DNA from 2 places in the Paenibacillus sp. FSL W8-1187 genome. Region 2 is predicted to be linked to the other one. Evidence: predicted binding sites of a transcription regulator. Region 2 holds the regulator's gene; the other holds the start of a gene.
The links. Region 2 encodes CtsR, which represses protease genes until heat stress. Its sites were predicted from a motif close to ATGGTCAATAAAGGTCAAACA; they were not measured.
Positions count from the first base shown of each region.

Region 1: the regulator CtsR is predicted to act here: its motif matches at 6,270-6,290, upstream of clpP (ATP-dependent Clp endopeptidase proteolytic subunit ClpP).

Region 1 covers NZ_CP150181.1:309,388-319,057, forward strand. Annotated here, with positions in the region: gene NYE40_RS01455 (ROK family glucokinase) at 217-1,167, shown strand; gene rapZ (RNase adapter RapZ) at 1,234-2,115, shown strand; gene NYE40_RS01465 (YvcK family protein) at 2,128-3,117, shown strand; gene whiA (DNA-binding protein WhiA) at 3,125-4,057, shown strand; gene NYE40_RS01475 (HPr family phosphocarrier protein) at 4,210-4,479, shown strand; gene NYE40_RS01480 (SIMPL domain-containing protein) at 4,659-5,450, shown strand; gene clpP (ATP-dependent Clp endopeptidase proteolytic subunit ClpP) at 5,607-6,188, opposite strand; tRNA gene NYE40_RS01490 (tRNA-Arg) at 6,435-6,509, opposite strand; gene NYE40_RS01495 (sugar-binding domain-containing protein) at 6,780-7,805, shown strand; gene gap (type I glyceraldehyde-3-phosphate dehydrogenase) at 7,939-8,943, shown strand; gene NYE40_RS01505 (phosphoglycerate kinase) at 9,062-9,670, shown strand, end outside.
Region 2 covers NZ_CP150181.1:709,662-719,331, forward strand. Annotated here, with positions in the region: gene NYE40_RS03070 (GNAT family N-acetyltransferase) at 1-533, shown strand, start outside; gene NYE40_RS03075 (CtsR family transcriptional regulator) at 854-1,318, shown strand; gene NYE40_RS03080 (UvrB/UvrC motif-containing protein) at 1,343-1,876, shown strand; gene NYE40_RS03085 (protein arginine kinase) at 2,020-3,105, shown strand; gene clpC (ATP-dependent protease ATP-binding subunit ClpC) at 3,102-5,564, shown strand; gene NYE40_RS03095 (hypothetical protein) at 5,724-5,888, opposite strand; gene NYE40_RS03100 (ABC transporter substrate-binding protein) at 6,234-7,352, shown strand; gene NYE40_RS03105 (ABC transporter ATP-binding protein) at 7,386-8,390, shown strand; gene NYE40_RS03110 (ABC transporter permease) at 8,513-9,526, shown strand; gene NYE40_RS03115 (LLM class flavin-dependent oxidoreductase) at 9,594-9,670, shown strand, end outside.

The DNA.
Region 1 (9,670 bases), 400 kb from region 2:
CGGTCTGAAAGCCATTCGAAAGCCATCAGAAAGCCATCCAAAAGCAATCCGAGAGCAATCCAAAAACGATTCAAAAGCCCTTCCCGGCGCTCCCGAAAAGCCGCGAGAGGCCAGCTTCGGCGCGGTTCGCCGGGGGGCGTTGTTACCTTGACCTAACCCATGCCTTCGCTTATAGTAGCTAAAGAAGTTAAACTAATTCGTTGAGGTGGCTATCACATGTCAGAGACGATCTACGTTGGAGCAGATATCGGCGGCACCGCCATTAAAGTTGGAGTATGCAGCGCGGCGGGCGAATTGCTCCAGACGTACGAGGGACCGACCGAGGCGAGCCATGGGGCGGACCGCATCGTCGACAATATCGTCAAGTACGTGCGCCATATCGTCGATGCGACCGGACATTCCTGGGAGCAGGTAGGCGGCGTCGGCGTCGGAATCGCCGGATTCCTCGACATTCCGAACGGCATCGTGAAGTTCTCCAACAATTTGAACATACGCAACGTTCCGCTGAAGCAGATGCTCGAGGATCAGCTCGGCGTCATCGTCAAGGTGAACAACGACGCCAACGTGGCCGCGCTTGGCGAGGCGTGGGGCGGAGCCGGCCGCGGCGTGCCGAACTGCGTCTGCTACACGCTCGGCACGGGCGTCGGCGGCGGCGTCATCATCGGCGGCCGCATCTATGAAGGCTACAACGGCATGGCCGGCGAGCTTGGCCATATGTCGATCGTGCCGGATCTCGAAGCGATCCAATGCACCTGCGGCATGACGGGCTGCCTGGAGACGGTCTCCTCGGCGACCGGCATCATCCGCATGGCCAAGGACGCCGTCGCCCGCGGGGACAAGACGAGCCTGTCGCTCGTGCCGAACCTCATGGCCAAGGAAGTCATCGACGCCGCCAAGGAAGGCGACGAGGTGGCGGCCCGCATCGTCAACCGCGCGGCCTACTACCTCGGCCGCTCGATGGCCGCGACGGCGGTCACGCTCAACCCGCAGCGCTTCATCGTCGGCGGCGGCGTCGCCAAGGCCGGAGATTTCCTGTTCGACCAGATCCGCGAGGTGTTCGCCAAGTATACGCAGCCGGAAGCCAAGGAAGGCGTCGAGATCGTCGCGGCCACGCTCGGCAACAATGCCGGCGTCGTCGGAGCGGCCGGCCTCATCCTTCGCTCCTAGTCCGGCCCGCCGCCGCCTCGCGCGGCGGCTTTTCGGCTTGATCCAGCCGCAGGAAGGGGAATCCCGATGGAAACCAACTCACCCCAGCTCGTCATCATCACCGGCATGTCCGGCGCAGGCAAAACGATCGCGGTGCAAAGCCTCGAGGATCTCGGCTTCTTTTGCGTCGACAACCTGCCGCCCGTCCTCATTCCCAAATTCGCGGAGCTGATCGACGGCTCGAGCGGCAAGATCGCCAAGGTCGCGCTCGTCATCGACCTGCGCGGCCGGGAATTCTTCACGGCGCTGGCGGATTCGCTGGAGCATATTCGCACTCATTTCACGATCCCGTACGAGATCCTGTTCCTCGACGCCACCGACAACGTGCTGGTGCGCCGCTACAAGGAGAGCCGCCGCCGCCATCCGCTCGCCCCGGAAGGGCTGCCGCTCGACGGCATCGCGATGGAGCGCCGGCTGCTGGAGGAGCTCAAGGACTCGGCGACCCAGATCATCGATACGAGCAATCTCAAGCCCGCCCAGCTCAAGGAAGCGATCATCTCGCGCTTCACGAACCTCAAGCAGTCCCGCTTCTCCGTCAATGTGACCTCGTTCGGCTTCAAGTACGGCATCCCGATCGACGCCGACCTGATCTATGACGTGCGCTTCCTGCCGAACCCGCATTATGTGGATCACCTTCGTCCACGCACCGGACGGGAGCCCGATGTATATGAATATGTTATGAAATGGCCCGATACCCAGACGTTTCTGACCAAGCTGCTGGATATGCTTCAATTCCTCATTCCTTTATACCGCAAGGAAGGCAAGAGCCAGGTCGTCATCGGCATCGGCTGCACGGGAGGCAAGCACCGCTCCGTGGCCATAGCGGAATATCTCGGGCGGATGCTCGGCAGCAGCGAGACGGAGTCGGTCCGGGTCAGCCATCGCGATGCTGACCGCGATCGCCCCTAAGGCGGGAGTGCAATGGCAAGAAAAAGGTCTGCGGACCCGAAAAACCCCAAGATCGTCGTCATCGGAGGCGGGACCGGCCTGTCGGTCATGCTGCGCGGCCTGAAGGAGAAGCCCCTCGACATTACGGCGATCGTCACGGTCGCCGATGACGGCGGCAGCTCCGGCGTGCTGCGCAGCGAGCTGCAGATGCCGCCTCCGGGCGACATCCGCAATGTGCTGATCGCGCTCGCGGACGTGGAGCCGCTGCTTTCCGAGATGCTCCAGTACCGCTTCTCCAATGGCACCGGCCTGGCCGGACATAGCCTGGGCAACCTGATGCTGGCGGCGATGACGGACATCTCCGGCGACTTCGTCACCGGCATCCGCGAGCTGAGCCGCGTGCTTGCCGTGCGCGGCACGGTGCTGCCGGCGTCCGACCAGTCGATCGTGCTCAAGGCGGAGCTCGCGGACGGCTCGATCGTCGAAGGCGAGTCGAGCATTCCGCTGGCGGGCCAGCCGATCAAGCGGGTATTCATCGAGCCGGCGGACGTGGAGCCGCTCGAGGAGGCGTGCCTGGCGATCCAGGAGGCCGACGCCATCCTGATCGGACCGGGCAGCCTGTACACGAGCATCATTCCGAACCTGCTCGTGCCCAAGCTCGCCGACTGCATCGTGCAGTCGAGCGCGATCAAAATTTTCATCTGCAACGTTATGACCCAGCCGGGGGAGACGGACGGCTACTCGGTGAGCGATCATCTGGAGGCGATCGAGCGCCACGTCGGCCACCAGCTGTTCGACTACATCATCGTCAACGACGGCGAGATTCCGCCGCAGGTGCAGGACCGCTATGCCGAGATGGGCGCCCAGGCGGTCCAGCTCGATCTGGACGAGGTGACGCGTCAAGGCTACAAAGTCATCGCCGACCGGCTCGTGCTGTTCCGCACCTACCTGCGGCATGACGCCGTGCGGCTGAGCCATCATATCTACCAGCTCGTCGACAGCTGGATGGACCGAAAGGGGTGAGAGAGGGATGTCCTTCGCCGCTCAAACGAAAAAAGAGCTGACGCTCGTCGAGAACCAGGATGCCTGCTGCGAGCAGGCGGAGCTTTCCGCGCTCATCCGCATGAACGGCTCGGTGCATCTGTCCAGCCGCAAGGTCATTCTGGACATCTCCACCGAGAATGCAGCCATCGCCCGCAGAATCTACAGCCTTATCAAGAAGCTGTTCGACGTGCATACGGAGCTGCTGGTGCGCAAGAAGATGCGGCTTAAGAAGAACAACGTCTACATCGTGCGCATCCCGGCGCGGGTGCAGGAGATCCTCAAGGAGCTGAACATCGTCTCCGAGGGCTTCATGTTCAACCAGGGCATCGACAAGGACATGATCCGCAAGCCATGCTGCAAGCGAGCCTACATGCGCGGCGCGTTCCTCGCCGGCGGCTCGGTCAACAATCCGGAGGGCTCTTCCTACCATCTGGAGATCGCCTGCATGTACGAGGAGCACTGCTCCGCGCTCGTCACGCTCGCCAACAAGTTCGGCCTCAACGCCCGCTGCATCGAGCGCAAGAAGGGCTTCGTCTTTTACATCAAGGAAGGCGAGAAGATCATCGAGCTGCTGAACATCATCGGCGCGCATCAGGCGCTGTTCAAGTTCGAGGATGTCCGCATCATGCGCGACATGCGCAACTCGGTGAACCGGATCGTCAACTGCGAGACGGCCAATCTCAACAAGACGATCGGCGCGGCCGTGCGCCAGATCGACAACATCCGGCTGCTGCAAAAGGAGCTCGGCCTCGAGAACCTGCCCGAGAAGCTGCGGGAGGTGGCGGAGATCCGGCTGCAGCATCCTGACATGAACCTCAAGGAAGTCGGCGAGATGCTCAAGGGCTCCGTCAGCAAGTCCGGGGTCAACCACCGATTGCGCAAGATCGACGAGCTCGCCGAAAAAATCCGGGGAAGCTGAACTTTCATGTTGCGCCGGCCGATGGTATAATGAAAGCAATTGTCACGCAAGGTAAGGTCCGTTCCACCCGGCGGCCCTTTGCAAGAGCATGCCTCACGTTCGCCTTCCGGCGGCCATGCAGCAATGAATTAGGATTAGGGGGTATAGAGTTCATGACAAGACAACCCGTAGTCGTGAGACTGAAGACGGGTCTTCACGCAAGACCGGCCGCGCTCTTCGTCCAGGAAGCGAATAAATTCTCCTCCGAGATCTTTGTCGAGAAGGACGAGAAAAAAGTGAACGCCAAGTCCATCATGGGCATCATGAGCCTTGCCATCAGCTCCGGCACCGAAGTTCACATCAGTGCTGAAGGTTCGGACGCCGAGCAGGCTGTAAACGCTTTAGTATCGCTCGTCAGCAAGGAAGAGCTGGAGAACCAGTAGGTCTCGGCCTGCCGGTCCCCAAGCTTGATTCGCTGCGGCTCCCGAGGCTCCCGATCCGGGGGCTTTTTTTGCGTTTTGGCCATTGGCCGAAGCCCCCGTTGGGAATCCTAACCTGCATGTGCAACATTTTCAGGCGGGCGAGCGTTTCAAAGGACAAACCGAAACGGAGGCGAACAGGTATGGGAAGCAAACAAGGATTCGGCAAGCTGGCAAGTCAAGGCAAGGTGCTGCTGCTGGCGGCCTCGCTGACGGCAGGATCGCTGCTGGCTCTGAACGGAGCCGGCGTGCTGGACTCGGGATCAAAGCCCGTCTATGCGGCGGAGCAAGGAGCGGCGATGGAGAACACGATCGCAGTGCAAGGCGTAGGCAAGCTGTCGGTGGCGCCGGATATCGCGTATGTCACAGCGGGCGTGAACGTGACGGCCAAGACGGCGAAGGAGGCTCAGGCCGGAGCGGCCAAGCGGTACGACGCGGTCGTCAAAATGCTTAAAGGAACCTACAGTCTGGCGGACAAGGATCTGAAGACGACGTCCTACTACGTGCAGCCGCAGTACCGCTACACCGAGAAGGAAGGCCAGGTGCTGACCGGCTATACGGCCACGCATGAGCTGAGCATCTCCTGGCGCAGCATCGACAAGACCGGGGAGCTGCTCGACAGCCTCGGAAGCGCGGGCGCGAACCAGATCAGCGGCGTCTCCTTCGGCACGGAAAAGACGGACGCGTATACGAACGACGCGCTCAAAAAAGCGCTCGACAACGCGCGCGTCAAGGCGGAGGCGCTTGCCGCCGCTGCGGGCCGCTCGCTCGGTCCGGTCGTGAACATCACCGAGAACGGCGCGCAGGCCGTGCCGGTGTACCGCGAGATGGCGCAGATGAAGGCCATGGCTGCCAGCGACAGCGCTTCGACCTCCGTCGAGCCGGGCCAGGTCGACGTGCAAGGCCAGCTGACCGTCGTGTACCAGCTGAAGTAGCATAGCTCTCGGCCAGCCCCGGTCTGCCGCGGCAGCCGCAGCGCCGCGCAGGATGGCCTGCGCGCGTGCCCGCGACGGCCGCGAGAGCGTCGAAACGCAAAGCGCCGCCCCTTCCGATTCGGAAGGGGCGGCGCTTTTTGCCTGTCGCAGCCTGGCTTACAGCTTCTCGATGACCTTGTCGACGAGGCCGTACTCGCGGGCGGCGTCCGCGCTCATGAAGTAGTCGCGGTCGGTGTCCTTCTCAATGCGCTCCAGCGGCTGACCGGAACGCTCGGCGAGAATATGGTTGAGCTTGTCGCGCATCTGGAGGATGCGGCGCGCGCGGATCTCGATGTCGCTGGCCTGGCCTTCGGCTCCGCCGAGCGGCTGATGGATCATGACCTCGCTGTTCGGCAGCGCGTAGCGCTTGCCCTTGGCGCCCGCGGCCAGCAGGAACGCGCCCATCGAGGCGGCCATGCCGACGCAGATCGTCGAGACGTCAGGCTTGATGAACTGCATCGTGTCGTAAATCGCCATGCCGGACGTGATGGAGCCGCCGGGGCTGTTGATGTAAATGGAGATGTCCTTCTCCGGATCGTCGGCGGCGAGGAACAGCAGCTGGGCGATGACGGAGTTGGCGACCATGTCGTTGATGCCGGTACCGAGGAAGATGATGCGGTCCTTGAGCAGCCTCGAGTAGATGTCGTAGGCGCGCTCGCCGCGGTTGCTCTGCTCGATGACCATAGGCACGTAGTTCATGTTCATGTGCAAGTCCCTCCTTATATCCTCATTAAGGTTGTCACTGCAGGTGCTTTTTTCATTCTACGAGAATCGATTGTTAAAGTCAAATTTGGTCAAAGAGGTCGGAGACGGCTTCGCCAAGCCGGTTCAATAGCCCATTTTAACCGGCTCGGGCGCCTCTTAAACGAGGCTTGCAAAAACAAAAAAGGATCGCGCCCTGGAGGGACGCGATCCCATGTATCGGAAAAGCATGATGTGAATGATTGGCGCGCCCGCTAGGAATCGAACCTAGATCTCAGGCTCCGGAGGCCTACGTCATATCCATTGGACCACGGGCGCATGTATGCTTGAAAAGCGTAACGTCTAAGATTGTATAACAGCCTGCCAGAAAAAGCAACACTAACCTGTCCGGCTTCCGGAGGGCTCCGTTTCCCTGCTGCTGCTGGAAAACATTTAGGTCGAAAGGCGTGTCGGCAACCGTTTTCATCGGGTAAAGGTCCCTTGCGGGTCCTCGGCAGAAGGAGTACAATGAGGTTGTGGGACGTTTATTGAATAGCTGGGACATTAATTGTCCCGTACGGATAGCTAACGAGTGGAGTTGGAGCGCTCATGCGCAGCCTTATTGATTTGCAGCGTCAGCTGGTGCCCGATCTGCTGGAGACGGTCCGTCTCCGCTATGGGATTCTCCATCAGGTGCTCGTGGCGGACATGATCGGCCGCCGCTCGCTCGCTTCGGCGCTCGGCATGACCGAGCGGGTGCTTCGGGCCGAGACCGACTTCCTCAAGGAGCAGGGCTTCCTAGAGATCAACGCCTCCGGCATGCGCGTCAGCCAGAGCGGCCGGCGCCTGCTCGAGGAGATGGAGCCGGTGCTGAGCGGACTGCTCGGCCTGTCCAACCTGGAGGAGCAGCTGCGGACGCGCTTCGGCCTGAGCAAGGTCGTCATCGTGCCGGGCGACTCCGACCACTCCGCCAGCACGAAGCGGGAGCTCGGACGCGCCGGGGCGTCCGCCCTGCTGGGACAGCTGCGGGAGGGCGACGTCGTCGCCGTCACCGGCGGCTCCACGCTCGCACAGGTGGCGAGCCATCTTAACGCCCCCGTCCCGCATCCGAGCAATCTGTTCGTGCCGGCCAGGGGCGGGCTCGGAGAGAGCCTGGAGTACCAGGCGAGCACGATCGTCTCGGCGATGGCCAAGCGCACCGGCGCCCAGTACCGGATGCTGCATGTGCCGGACCATCTGAGCGAGGAGGCCTATACGAGCCTCATGCACGAGCCCGGCGTCAAAGAGGTCGTCGGCGTCATCCGCGGAGCCCGCATCGTCATCCACGGCATCGGCGACGCGATGACGATGGCGCGGCGACGGCGAGTGGAATCGGATGTCGTCGAGGAGCTCCGCCAGGAGGGGGCGCTCGCCGAGGCGTGGGGCTACTACTTCGACCGGGCCGGATCCGTCGTGCACAAGATGCCGACCGCCGGCATCCGGCTCGAGGACATCATGACGACCGAGGTTGTCATCGCCGTCGCCGGCGGCAGGTCCAAGGCCGAAGCGATCGCGGCGGTGCTGCGCTTCGGCCACGAGGATGTGCTCGTGACCGACGAGGCGGCCGCGCTGGAGATCGCCGCGATGGCAGACTAGACCGGCGATCCGCGTCGCAACCGCGACCGTGAATGAAGGCGAAGCGGGCTCTGCGCCTGACAGGGGCAGGGCCGAGCGCTTCGCGTTGAAGGATCATGCAGGACCATCACCTAATTTCAGGAGGTTTTCAACCATGGTAAAAGTTGGTATTAACGGATTCGGACGTATCGGACGCAACGTATTCCGCGCCGCTCTGAACAGCAGCGAAGTTCAAATCGTCGCCGTCAACGACCTGACCGACACGAAAACGCTGGCTCACCTGCTCAAATACGACACGACGCACGGCGTGCTGGACGCGACCGTCGAAGCCAAAGAAGGCGCGCTGATCGTCAACGGCCGCGAAATCAAAGTGTTCGCCGAGCGCAATCCGGAAAACCTGCCTTGGTCCTCCGTCGGCGCTGAGATCGTCGTCGAGTCGACGGGCATCTTCACGGCGAAGGAAAAAGCCGAGCTTCACCTGAAAGGCGGCGCGAAAAAAGTCATTATCTCCGCTCCGGCTACGAACGAAGACATCACGATCGTCATGGGCGTCAACGAAGAGAAATACGACGCGGCTTCCCATACGGTCATTTCCAACGCTTCCTGCACGACGAACTGCCTGGCGCCTTTCGCCAAAGTCCTGAACGACAAGTTCGGCATCGTCAAAGGCATGATGACGACGGTCCACTCCTACACGAACGACCAGTCCGTGCTGGACGTGCCGCACAAGGACCTGCGCCGCGCCCGCGCTGCCGCAGAGAACATCATTCCTTCCTCGACGGGCGCTGCCAAAGCCGTCTCCCTCGTTCTGCCTGAGCTGAAAGGCAAGCTGAACGGCATGGCGATGCGCGTGCCGACGAAAAACGTGTCCGTAACGGATCTCGTCGCCGAAGTGAAAAGCAACGTCACGGTAGAAGAAGTCAACGCGGCCCTCAAAGAAGCGGCTGAAGGCCCGCTGAAAGGCATCCTGTACTTCTCCGACGAGCCGCTCGTATCGAGCGACTACAACGGCAACCCGGCTTCCTCCACGATCGACGGCCTGTCCACGATGGTCGTTGAAGGCAACATGGTCAAAGTCGTGTCCTGGTACGACAACGAGTGGGGCTACTCCAACCGTGTTATCGACCTGGCGGCTTACATCGCCTCCAAAGGGCTGTAAGAAGCGGCGCTTAACTGCATAGACAGCGGTAAGGTTAAAGAGGAGAGGCGAGCGTTTCGTTCTCCTCTTTAACGATGTTTAACCCATAGAAACCTATATATCGGGAGGGCGAGCAGCTGTGAGCAAAAAAAGTGTTCGTGATGTGGAAGTAGCAGGAAAGCGCGTCTTCGTGCGCGTCGATTTCAACGTGCCGATGGAAGACGGCGCGATCACCGACGATACCCGGATCCGCGAGACGCTGCCGACGATCCAGCATCTCATCGAAGGCGGCGCGCGCGTCATCCTGGCGGCCCACTTCGGCCGTCCGGGCGGAGAAGTCAAGGAAGAGCTGCGCCTGACCCCGGTCGCGGCGCGCCTGTCCGAGCTGATCGGCAAGCCGGTCGCCAAGGCGGACGACACCGCCGGTCCGGACGCCCAGGCTAAAGCCGCGGCGCTCCAGGACGGCGACGTGCTGCTGCTGGAGAACACGCGCTTCAACGCCGGCGAGGAGAGCAACGATCCGGAGTTCGCCAAGCAGCTGGCTTCCCTGGCCGACCTGTACGTCAACGACGCGTTCGGCGCCGCGCACCGCGCGCATGCTTCCACGGAAGGCATCGCTCATCTGCTCCCGGCCGTATCCGGCCTGCTGATGGAGAAGGAGCTGGACGTGCTCGGCAAAGCCCTGAACAATCCGGAGCGTCCGTTCACCGCGATCGTCGGCGGCTCCAAGGTGAAGGACAAGATCGAC
Region 2 (9,670 bases):
ACTTGAGCGAGGAAGCGAGAGAGGGGCTTTGGACCTTTTTCGGCCAGCATGACTCGATGATCGACCAAGTCCAGTTCGAAAGCTACAAAGGTGACCCGCTGCCGTTCCTGCTGCCGGATCCGCGCATCGAGCAAGCCGTGCAACCCTACTTCATGGCGCGGATCGTCGATGCGGAGGCGTTCATCGAAGCGTATCCGTTCCTGCCGGGACCGGCAAGATCGTGGACGATGATCGTGGAGGATGAGCATGCGCCATGGAACGACGGCAGCTGGGAGCTGGCGGTCGACGAGCGGGGAAAAGGCTCGCTGCGCAAGCTCTCCGGACAGCCGGCGGACAACGGGGCGCCATTTGCCGAGAGCGCTGCGGCAGTTGCGCTGCGCGGCGGCATCGGCAGCTGGACGGCGCTGTTCACCGGCTACGCCGGTCCGCGGGAGCTCTTGGCGGCGGGCGGCCTGACGGGGCCGGCGGCGGAGCTGAAGGCTTTGGCCGAGCGCATGGAGCCGCGCATGCCGAATTTGATGGACTTTTTCTAGGTATAAAGAGGAACGACTTGTCCCAAGCTGGTAAAAGGCATGGGACAAGCCGGTTTTCCGCCGTGCGGCTTCCTTGCCTGGAGCGCTTGACGTTTCAGAGAAAAAGCGTATAATTAAGTCATAAGTCAAAGAAAGTCAAAGTCAGTTGCGGCGCCCCGCCTTTCCGGATCAGATTCCGGCGAGCTAGCGGAGCTTTCTCGTACCAGCGGATGTTTCGTCACGCTTTCAGGGGAATGCTACAGGGATGCAATTCGGGCATTGGCTTTTTGGCTTACCGCCATTTTTCATCGTACAGGTGCCAGCATAGGGAGGTTGGTGATATGCGAAATATTTCCGATGCCCTGGAGCAGCACTTGAAGCTGCTGCTGCAGGAAAGTCCCGACGGCGCGGTCGAGATCCAGCGCAACGAGCTTGCGGACCGGTTTTCCTGCGTGCCGTCCCAGATCAACTACGTCATCAGCACGCGCTTCACGCTCGAAAAGGGCTATCTTGTCGAGAGCAAGCGAGGAGGCGGAGGCTATATCCGCATCCAGCGCATCGAGCTGCCGGCGATGAAGGCGATTCATGGCCATATCCATCATACGATCGGCTCGCAGGTCGACCAAAATGCGGCAGACGGCCTGATCTACCAGCTGGAGGAAGCGACGATCATTTCGAGGCGCGAGGGCAATCTGCTGCGGGCGGCCGTCTGCAGAGAGACGATCGCCGTCAAGCTGCCGCAGCGCGACGAGCTGCGGGCCCGGCTGCTGAAGGCGATGCTGATCTCGCTTTTGGGTAAGGAATAGGGAGCGCAAGGAGGGGATGACGGCATGCTTTGTCAGGAATGCGGCAAAAGGCCGGCTACGCTTCATTTTACGAAAATCATCAACGGCGACAAGAACGAGTTCCATATTTGCGAATCCTGCGCCCGCGAGCGGGGAGAAGGGCTGCCCGGATCGCCGAACGGCTTTTCGATCCATAGCCTGCTGTCGGGGCTGATGGACTTCGATCCCGCCGGCAAAGGCAGCCTGCAGGGGCAGACGCCCGCTCCGCCGCCCCGCTGCGAGGAGTGCGGCTTGACCTATCCGCAGTTCAAGAAGCTCGGACGCTTCGGCTGCAGCTCGTGCTACAAGCATTTCGGAGATCGGCTCGATCCGCTGTTCAAGCGGGTGCACGGCAGCACGGCGCATGTGGGCAAGATTCCGCAGCGCTCGGGCGGACGGATCAAGACCCGGCGCGAAATCGACCGGCTGCGGCAGGAGATGCAGAGCTCGATCCAGAATGAAGAATTCGAGACGGCGGCCAAGCTCCGGGACGAGATTCGACTGCTGGAGAAGCAGCTGCAGAGCGCCGAGCCCGGCTGAGCGCATGGAGCAGAGGCGGATTCCAAGCTCCGGGACGAGATTCGACTGCTGGAGAAGCAGCTGCAGAGCGCCGAGCCCGGCTGAGCGCATGGAGCAGAGGCGGATTCGATCTCGAATTCGCGAAGTCGAGAGGAGGATGGGATGTGGCAGCAGGCCGCTTTGCGCAAAACGCGCTGAGTGAATGGATGAAGGGCGAAGGCCCGGACTCCGATATCGTTTTCAGCAGCAGGGTGCGGGTGGCTCGCAACCTGAAGGGCTTTCCATTCCCGATCCTGGCTACGGGCCAGCATGCGGCGGAGGTCAAGAACAAGCTGATCGCCGTCGCCAAGGAAGGAAAGCTCGATGCCGTCGGCACGTTCGAGACGGTCGATCTGGCCGAGCTGAGCGAGCTGGAGCGCCGCGTGCTGGTGGAGAAGCATCTGATCAGCCCGGCGCTCGCCGGCGAGTCGAGAGCGGGAGCCGTCGTCGTCAGCGACAACGAGGCGATCAGCATCATGATTAACGAAGAAGACCATCTTCGCATTCAATGTCTATATCCGGGCTTCCAGGTGCAGGAGGCGTGGCGGCTTGCCAGCCGGATCGACGACATCTATGAAGAGGCAACGGAATATGCTTTCGACGAGAAGCGCGGCTTCTTGACGAGTTGTCCGACGAACGTCGGCACGGGCATCCGGGCGTCGGTCATGATGCATCTGCCGGCGCTCGTCATGACCCAGCAGATCAACCGCATTCTGTCGGCGATCACGCAGGTCGGCTTGGCGGTAAGGGGGCTGTACGGCGAAGGCAGCGAGGCGCTGGGCAACTTGTTCCAGATCTCGAACCAGATCACGCTCGGCCAGTCCGAGGACGAGATCATCGACAACCTGCACGGCGTCGTGCGTCAGATCATCGAGCATGAAAAGGCGGCGAGGCAGCGGCTGCTGCAGGAATCCAGGCTCCGCCTGGAGGACCGCGTGAAGCGCTCCTACGGCATCCTGTCGCATGCCGCGATCATGGATTCCAAGGAGTCCGCGCAGCGGCTGTCCGACGTGCGGCTCGGCATCGACCTGGGACTGATTGGCCACGTATCCCCGCAGGTTATGAATGAGTTGATGGTCATGACGCAGCCGGGCTTCCTGCAGCAGGCATTCGAGGAGAAAATGAATACGGAGCAGCGGGACATGCGGCGCGCGGAGCTTATCCGCGGGCAGCTGGCATCCCGATCCCAAGACGGAGGTGCTTACGAATGATGTTTGGACGATTCACGGAACGCGCGCAGAAGGTGCTGGCACTGGCCCAGGAAGAGGCGGTGCGGCTTGGACATAACAATATCGGCACGGAGCACATCCTGCTCGGCCTGATCCGCGAGGGCGAGGGCATCGCCGCCAAGGCGCTGATCGCGCTCGGCCTCGGTCTCGAGAAGATCCAGGACGAGGTGGAGTCGCTCATCGGACGCGGGCAGGAGCAGCCGAGCAACATCGCTTATACGCCGCGCGCCAAAAAGGTCATCGAGCTGTCGATGGACGAAGCCCGCAAGCTCGGCCATACGTACGTCGGCACGGAGCATATCCTGCTCGGCCTGATCCGCGAGGGCGAGGGCGTCGCCGCCCGCGTGCTGAACAACCTCGGCATCAGCCTCAACAAGGCGCGCCAGCAGGTGCTGCAGCTGCTCGGCAGCAGCGAGGCCGTCTCCAGCAATCACGGCGCTCCGGCGAACGTGAGCACGCCGACGCTGGACGGCCTGGCGCGCGACCTGACGGCATCCGCCCGCGAGAACAACCTCGATCCGGTCATCGGCCGCAGCAAGGAGATCGAGCGCGTCATCCAGGTGCTCAGCCGCCGCACGAAGAACAATCCCGTGCTGATCGGCGAGCCCGGCGTCGGCAAGACGGCGATCGCCGAGGGCCTCGCCCAGAAGATCGTCGCCAACGAGATTCCCGAAACGCTGCGCGACAAGCGCGTCATGACGCTCGATATGGGCTCGGTCGTAGCGGGCACGAAGTACCGCGGCGAGTTCGAGGACCGGTTGAAGAAAATCATGGATGAGATCCGCCAGGCCGGCAACATCGTGCTGTTCATCGACGAGCTGCACACGCTGATCGGCGCAGGCGGAGCGGAGGGCGCGATCGACGCCTCCAACATCCTCAAGCCGGCGCTGGCGCGCGGCGAGCTGCAGTGCATCGGCGCCACGACGCTGGACGAATACCGCAAGTACATCGAGAAGGACGCCGCGCTCGAGCGCCGCTTCCAGCCGATCACGGTCGACCAGCCGACGCCGGACGAGGCGATCCAGATCCTGCATGGCCTGCGCGACCGCTACGAGGCGCATCATCGCGTGAAAATTACCGACGAGGCGATCGAGGCGGCCGTCAAGCTGTCGGACCGCTACATCACGGACCGCTTCCTGCCGGACAAGGCGATCGACCTGATCGACGAGGCGAGCTCCAAGGTAAGGCTCCATACGTACACGATTCCGCCGGATCTCAAGCAGCTCGAAGGCCGGCTGGACGAAGTGCGCAAGGAGAAGGACGCCGCCGTGCAGAGCCAGGAGTTCGAAAAAGCGGCCGCGCTTCGCGATACCGAGCAGAAGATCCGCGAGGAGCTCGATACGACGAAGAACAGCTGGAAGGAAAAGCAGGGGCGCACCGATTCCGAAGTAACGCCGGACGACATCGCTCAGGTCGTCGCCGGCTGGACCGGCATCCCCGTCGTCAAGCTGGCGGAGGAGGAGACGCAGCGCTTGCTCAAGATGGAGGAGATCCTGCACGACCGCGTCATCGGGCAATCCGATGCGGTCAAGGCCGTCTCCCGCGCCGTGCGCCGCTCGCGCGCCGGACTCAAGGATCCGAAGCGCCCGATGGGCAGCTTCATCTTCCTCGGCCCGACGGGCGTCGGCAAGACGGAGCTCGCCCGCGCGCTGGCCGAGGCGATGTTCGGCGACGAGAACGCGGTCATTCGCATCGACATGTCGGAGTACATGGAGAAGCATTCGACGTCGCGTCTGGTCGGAGCGCCTCCGGGATACGTCGGTTATGAAGAGGGCGGCCAGCTGACCGAGAAGGTGCGCCGCAAGCCGTACTCCGTCGTCCTGCTCGACGAGATCGAGAAGGCGCATCCGGAAGTGTTCAACATTCTGCTGCAGGTGCTCGAGGACGGGCGTCTGACCGACTCCAAAGGCCGCGTCGTCGACTTCCGCAACACGCTTATCATCATGACGTCCAACGTCGGCGCCGATCAGATCAAGCGCAACTCGACGCTCGGCTTCACGGCGAGCCATGACGCGGGCCGCGAGTTCAACCAGATGAAGGACAAAGTGATGGGCGAGCTGAAAAAAAGCTTCCGTCCGGAGTTCCTGAACCGGATCGACGAGACGATCGTGTTCCACTCGCTCGATCAGGAGCATATCGCCCAGATCGTGACGCTCATGTCCGACGAGCTGCGCAAGCGGCTGCGCGAGCAGGAGGTGGACTTCGAGCTGACCGACAAGGCGAAGGAGTTCCTCGCCAAGGAAGGCTTCGATCCGGCGTATGGCGCACGCCCGCTGCGCCGCGCGATCCAGAAGCACATCGAGGACCGCCTGTCCGAGGAGCTGCTGATGGGCACGATCAAAAAAGGCTACATGCTCGTCATCGACGAGGAAGACGGCGGACTGACCGTCAAGCCTCATCCGGAGCATAAGCTTCCGGAGGAGGAGCCGGCCGCGAAATAAGCGGCGGCGAAGGCTGGCGGGGCCTGGCGCCCGGATCGCCGAAAGGCGCTTCGGGCGGAACAAGGTCAAGACGAATCGAAAAGGCCGCTCTCATTCCCGTTTCCGAGGAATGAGAGCGGCCTTTTTGGCGATCCTAGGGCAGAGGGGATCGGCGGTCCGCTAGACGAGGAACGGCAGCGCCAGCATGCCGAGGAAGCCTCCGCTGATGCTGAGCCAAAGCAGGGCGTAGCGGTCGCGCAGGACGCCTTTGCGAATGCAATGAAGCACCAGGCCGATAAAAAGAAGCGTCAGAGCGATAAGGGCGAGCTGAAGCAGATCGGACATGAGCGCATTCCTCCTGTTGCCGCTGCCGTGCGGGCACGGTCGGGCGGCCATTTGCTATCAGCATGGCCCAACGCAGAGCGAAATATTCGTATTGACGAAACGGAAAAGCGGTGCTATGATTCTTTTCATAGTAATTATATAGGAATTATAAACAATCGACCGGAGCAACCGGAGACGCAAGCCTGCAGCGCGAGAAGCCTGCCGCTATGCGTCTTTTTTGCTTATCGGAAGCGGAGCCGACCCTATGCTGAGGAGGCCTCCCGAGTACGGCTGCTTGGATGCGGCCGCGCCCGCGGAGGCTTTTGCCGTTTTCCGGCCGGTCTTGCGGGAGAGAGGAGCTTGGGGATGGAGCAGAAGCAAATGCAATGGAACGCGGCGGTTCAGGGAGCGGCTGTTGAAAAGAGGAACCGCAGAAGGAGCCGCACGGCTGCCGCGCTCGCCACGGTGCTGTCGGCCGCGGTGCTGCTGACCGGATGCGGCGGCAACGAGGAGAAGAAGGCTGTCGCCGCCGGCAAGGACGGAGAGCCGGAGACGCTGGAGCTGAGGTACCAGGGCTCGGTCGGATCGGTGACGTTTCCGGAGCTGGCCGAGGATCTCGGCTATCTGGCCCCGGTCAAGCTCAAGTGGATCGGCAATACGACGAGCGGCCCGCAGGACATCCAGACGGCGGCGACGGGCCAGTCCGACTTCGGCGGAGCGTTCAACGGCGCGATCATCAAGCTGATCTCGGCGGGCGCGCCGATCCGCTCGGTCATCAGCTACTACGGCATGGACGAATTGACGTACAACGGGTATTTCGTGCTGGAGGACAGCCCGATCCGCAGCGCCCGCGACTTGATCGGCAAGAAGGTCGGCATGAATACGCTCGGCGCCCATGCCGAATTCGTGCTCAAGGAGTACCTGAAGCGCGGAGGGCTCAGCGACGACGAGATCAAGCAGGTGACGCTCGTCGCGCTGCCGCCGGTCAATACAGAGCAGTCGCTGCGCGCGGGGCAGATCGATGTCGCCGTGCTTGGCGGCATCCTGCGCGACCATGCGCTGGAGCGGGGCGGAGTGCGCAAGCTGTTCAGCGATTTCGAGCTGTTCGGGGCGCAGAGCGCAGGCACGATCGTTTTTACGAAAAAATTCATCGCGGACAATCCGAACACGGTGCGCAAATTCGTCGAAGGCACGTCCAAGGCGATCGAATGGGCGCGCACGCAGCCGAGGGAGACGGTCATCCAGCGCGCTCAGGACATCGTGGCGAAGCGCGGCCGGGAGGAGAGCGGAGACAACCTGAAGTTCTGGAAATCGACGAGCGTCGCCGGCAAGGGCGGCACGATCCGTCCGGAGGAGTTCGAGATCTGGCGCAAATGGCTGGAGGCGAGCGGCGACAAGAAGGCGGCCGGCGTGAAGCTCGAGGACCTGTACACGAACGAGTTCAATCCCTACGCGGAGGAAGACGAGAAGGACACCGGCAAGTAAAACGGCCCAAGCCGAAAAAGGAGAGGGATGCGGATGAGCGAACGGCGGGAAGACGGCAAGCGGGAGGCTCGGCAGGCGGAAGGGCAGACGGAAGGGCAGGGCGAAGCGTCGGAAGCGGGAGCGAGAGGGGCGGCGGCGACACCGGGACTGGACCGGGAAGCGGAGAGCCGGGGAGCGGACGGAGCGTCCCCGACATCGGAACCGGTCCGGGAAGCGGCCAAGATCCGGTTTCAGGACGTGACGAAAAAGTTTCTCGTGCGCGAAGGCAAGGAGGTCAAGGAGTTCACGGCCGTCGACGGGCTCGATCTGGACGTGCGGCCGGGCGAGTTCATGGCGGTCGTCGGGCCGAGCGGATGCGGCAAGTCGACGCTGCTCGACCTGCTCGCCGGCCTGTCCCGCCCGACCTCGGGGCAGATCCTGCTCGACGGGCGGCCGGTGACGGGACCGGGCATGGACCGCGGCATCGTCTTCCAGCAATATGCGCTGTTTCCGTGGCGGACCGCGCAGGCGAACATCGAGTTCGGCCTGGAGGCGAAAGGAATCGGAGCCAGGGAGCGGCGCGAGCGGGCCCGTCACTATTTGGCCCTCGTCGGCTTGAGCGGCTTCGAGGGACGCTATCCGCATGAGCTGTCCGGCGGCATGAAGCAGCGGGTGGCGATCGCGCGCAGCCTTGCCTTCGATCCGGAGGTGCTGCTCATGGATGAGCCGTTCGCGGCGCTCGACGCGCAGACGCGCGAGAGCCTGCAGGCGGAGCTGCTCCGCATCTGGGAGCAGACGGGCAAGACGATCCTGTTCATCACCCACGGGATCGACGAGGCGGTCTATCTCGGCCAGCGGGTCGCCGTCATGACGGCGCGGCCGGGGCGCATCAAGCGGATCGTCGACATCCCGCTCGGGCGGCGCTCCGAGGAGGAGGATACGCGCTCCGCGGCGGCGTTCGGCGAGCTGCGGCACGAGATCTGGAGCGAGCTGCGCGAGGAGGTGCGGCTCTCGCAGTCGCAGGACGGCGCGCCGACGGAGGAGCGCGCCGCCAGGTAGCCTCCGGCGGCCGAGTGCCGGAGGCTTGCCCAGAGCGGATTTTCGGGCGGACCGGCTGACGGAGGAGCGGATAAGGGCGCGGACCGCTGCGGACGCGCCGACAAGCGAAGGGAGCGATGGCAATGAGCGTGAACAAAGCGGCGGCAAGAAGCATCCCGTCCCGGGCTGCGACAGCGCCGGAAGGCGCTGCGGCTGCGGGCCGGGAGACGGCCGGGGCCGGACGCGCCGCTGCGGCGGATCGGCCTGCGGCCGAGAGGCTGGAGGCGAGCCGGACGGGCGGGAGCAGAGCAGCGGCGACGGCCGAAAAGGCTGCGGCTGCGGTCGGAGCGTCCCGGCCTGCGGCGGCGCGGCGATCGGCCGCATGGACGATCGGCAAGGCGGCGGCAAAGGCGCTGCGGGGCTCGGCGGCGATCGCCGCGCTGGCTCTCGTCTGGGAGACGGCTCCCCGCCTCGGTCTGGTGGATGCGACGTTCCTGCCTCCGCTGTCGGAGGTGCTGAGGGCGTGGGGAGAGCTGGCCGTCTCCGGCTCGCTGCTGGAAAACTTCCAGGCGAGCATCGTCCGGTCGGTCAGCGGGCTGCTGCTGGCGGTCGCGATCGCGATCCCGCTCGGGCTGGCGATCGGCTACTCGCGGACGGCGGCGCTGCTGCTCGGGCCGGTGCTGGAGCTGTTCCGCAACACGGCGGCGCTGGCGCTGCTGCCTGTATTCATCCTGATCCTCGGCATCGGAGAAACGTCGAAGATCTCGATCGTGCTGTTCGCCTGCACCTGGCCGATCCTGCTCAATACGGTGAGCGGCGTGCGCGGCGTCGATCCGCTGCTCGTCAAGTCGGCGCGCTCGCTCGGGCTGCCGCCGTTCCAGCTGTTCTGGAAGGTCATCCTGCCGGCATCGCTGCCGTCGGTGTTCACAGGCATCCGGCTGGCGGGCGCCTCGTCGATTCTCGTGCTGATCGCCGCCGAGATGGTCGGGGCCAAGGCCGGGCTCGGCTACCTGATCAACTATACGCAGTACAACTTTCAGATTCCGGAGATGTACGCCGGCATCCTGACCATTTCCGCGCTCGGGCTGCTCATCAACCACGGGCTCGTGCTGCTGGAGCGCCGCTTCTCCGGCTGGAAGGCGAATGCCGAGCGCTGAAGAAGCGGACGGGATGGACGGCCGGCGCGTCGTCATGCAAGCCATCGAACGAGGAGGAACGATAGATATGGCAAGAAAAGAAAAGCTGCGCCTCGGCGCATTCCTGATGATTCCGGGTCATCATGTCGCTTCGTGGAGATACGA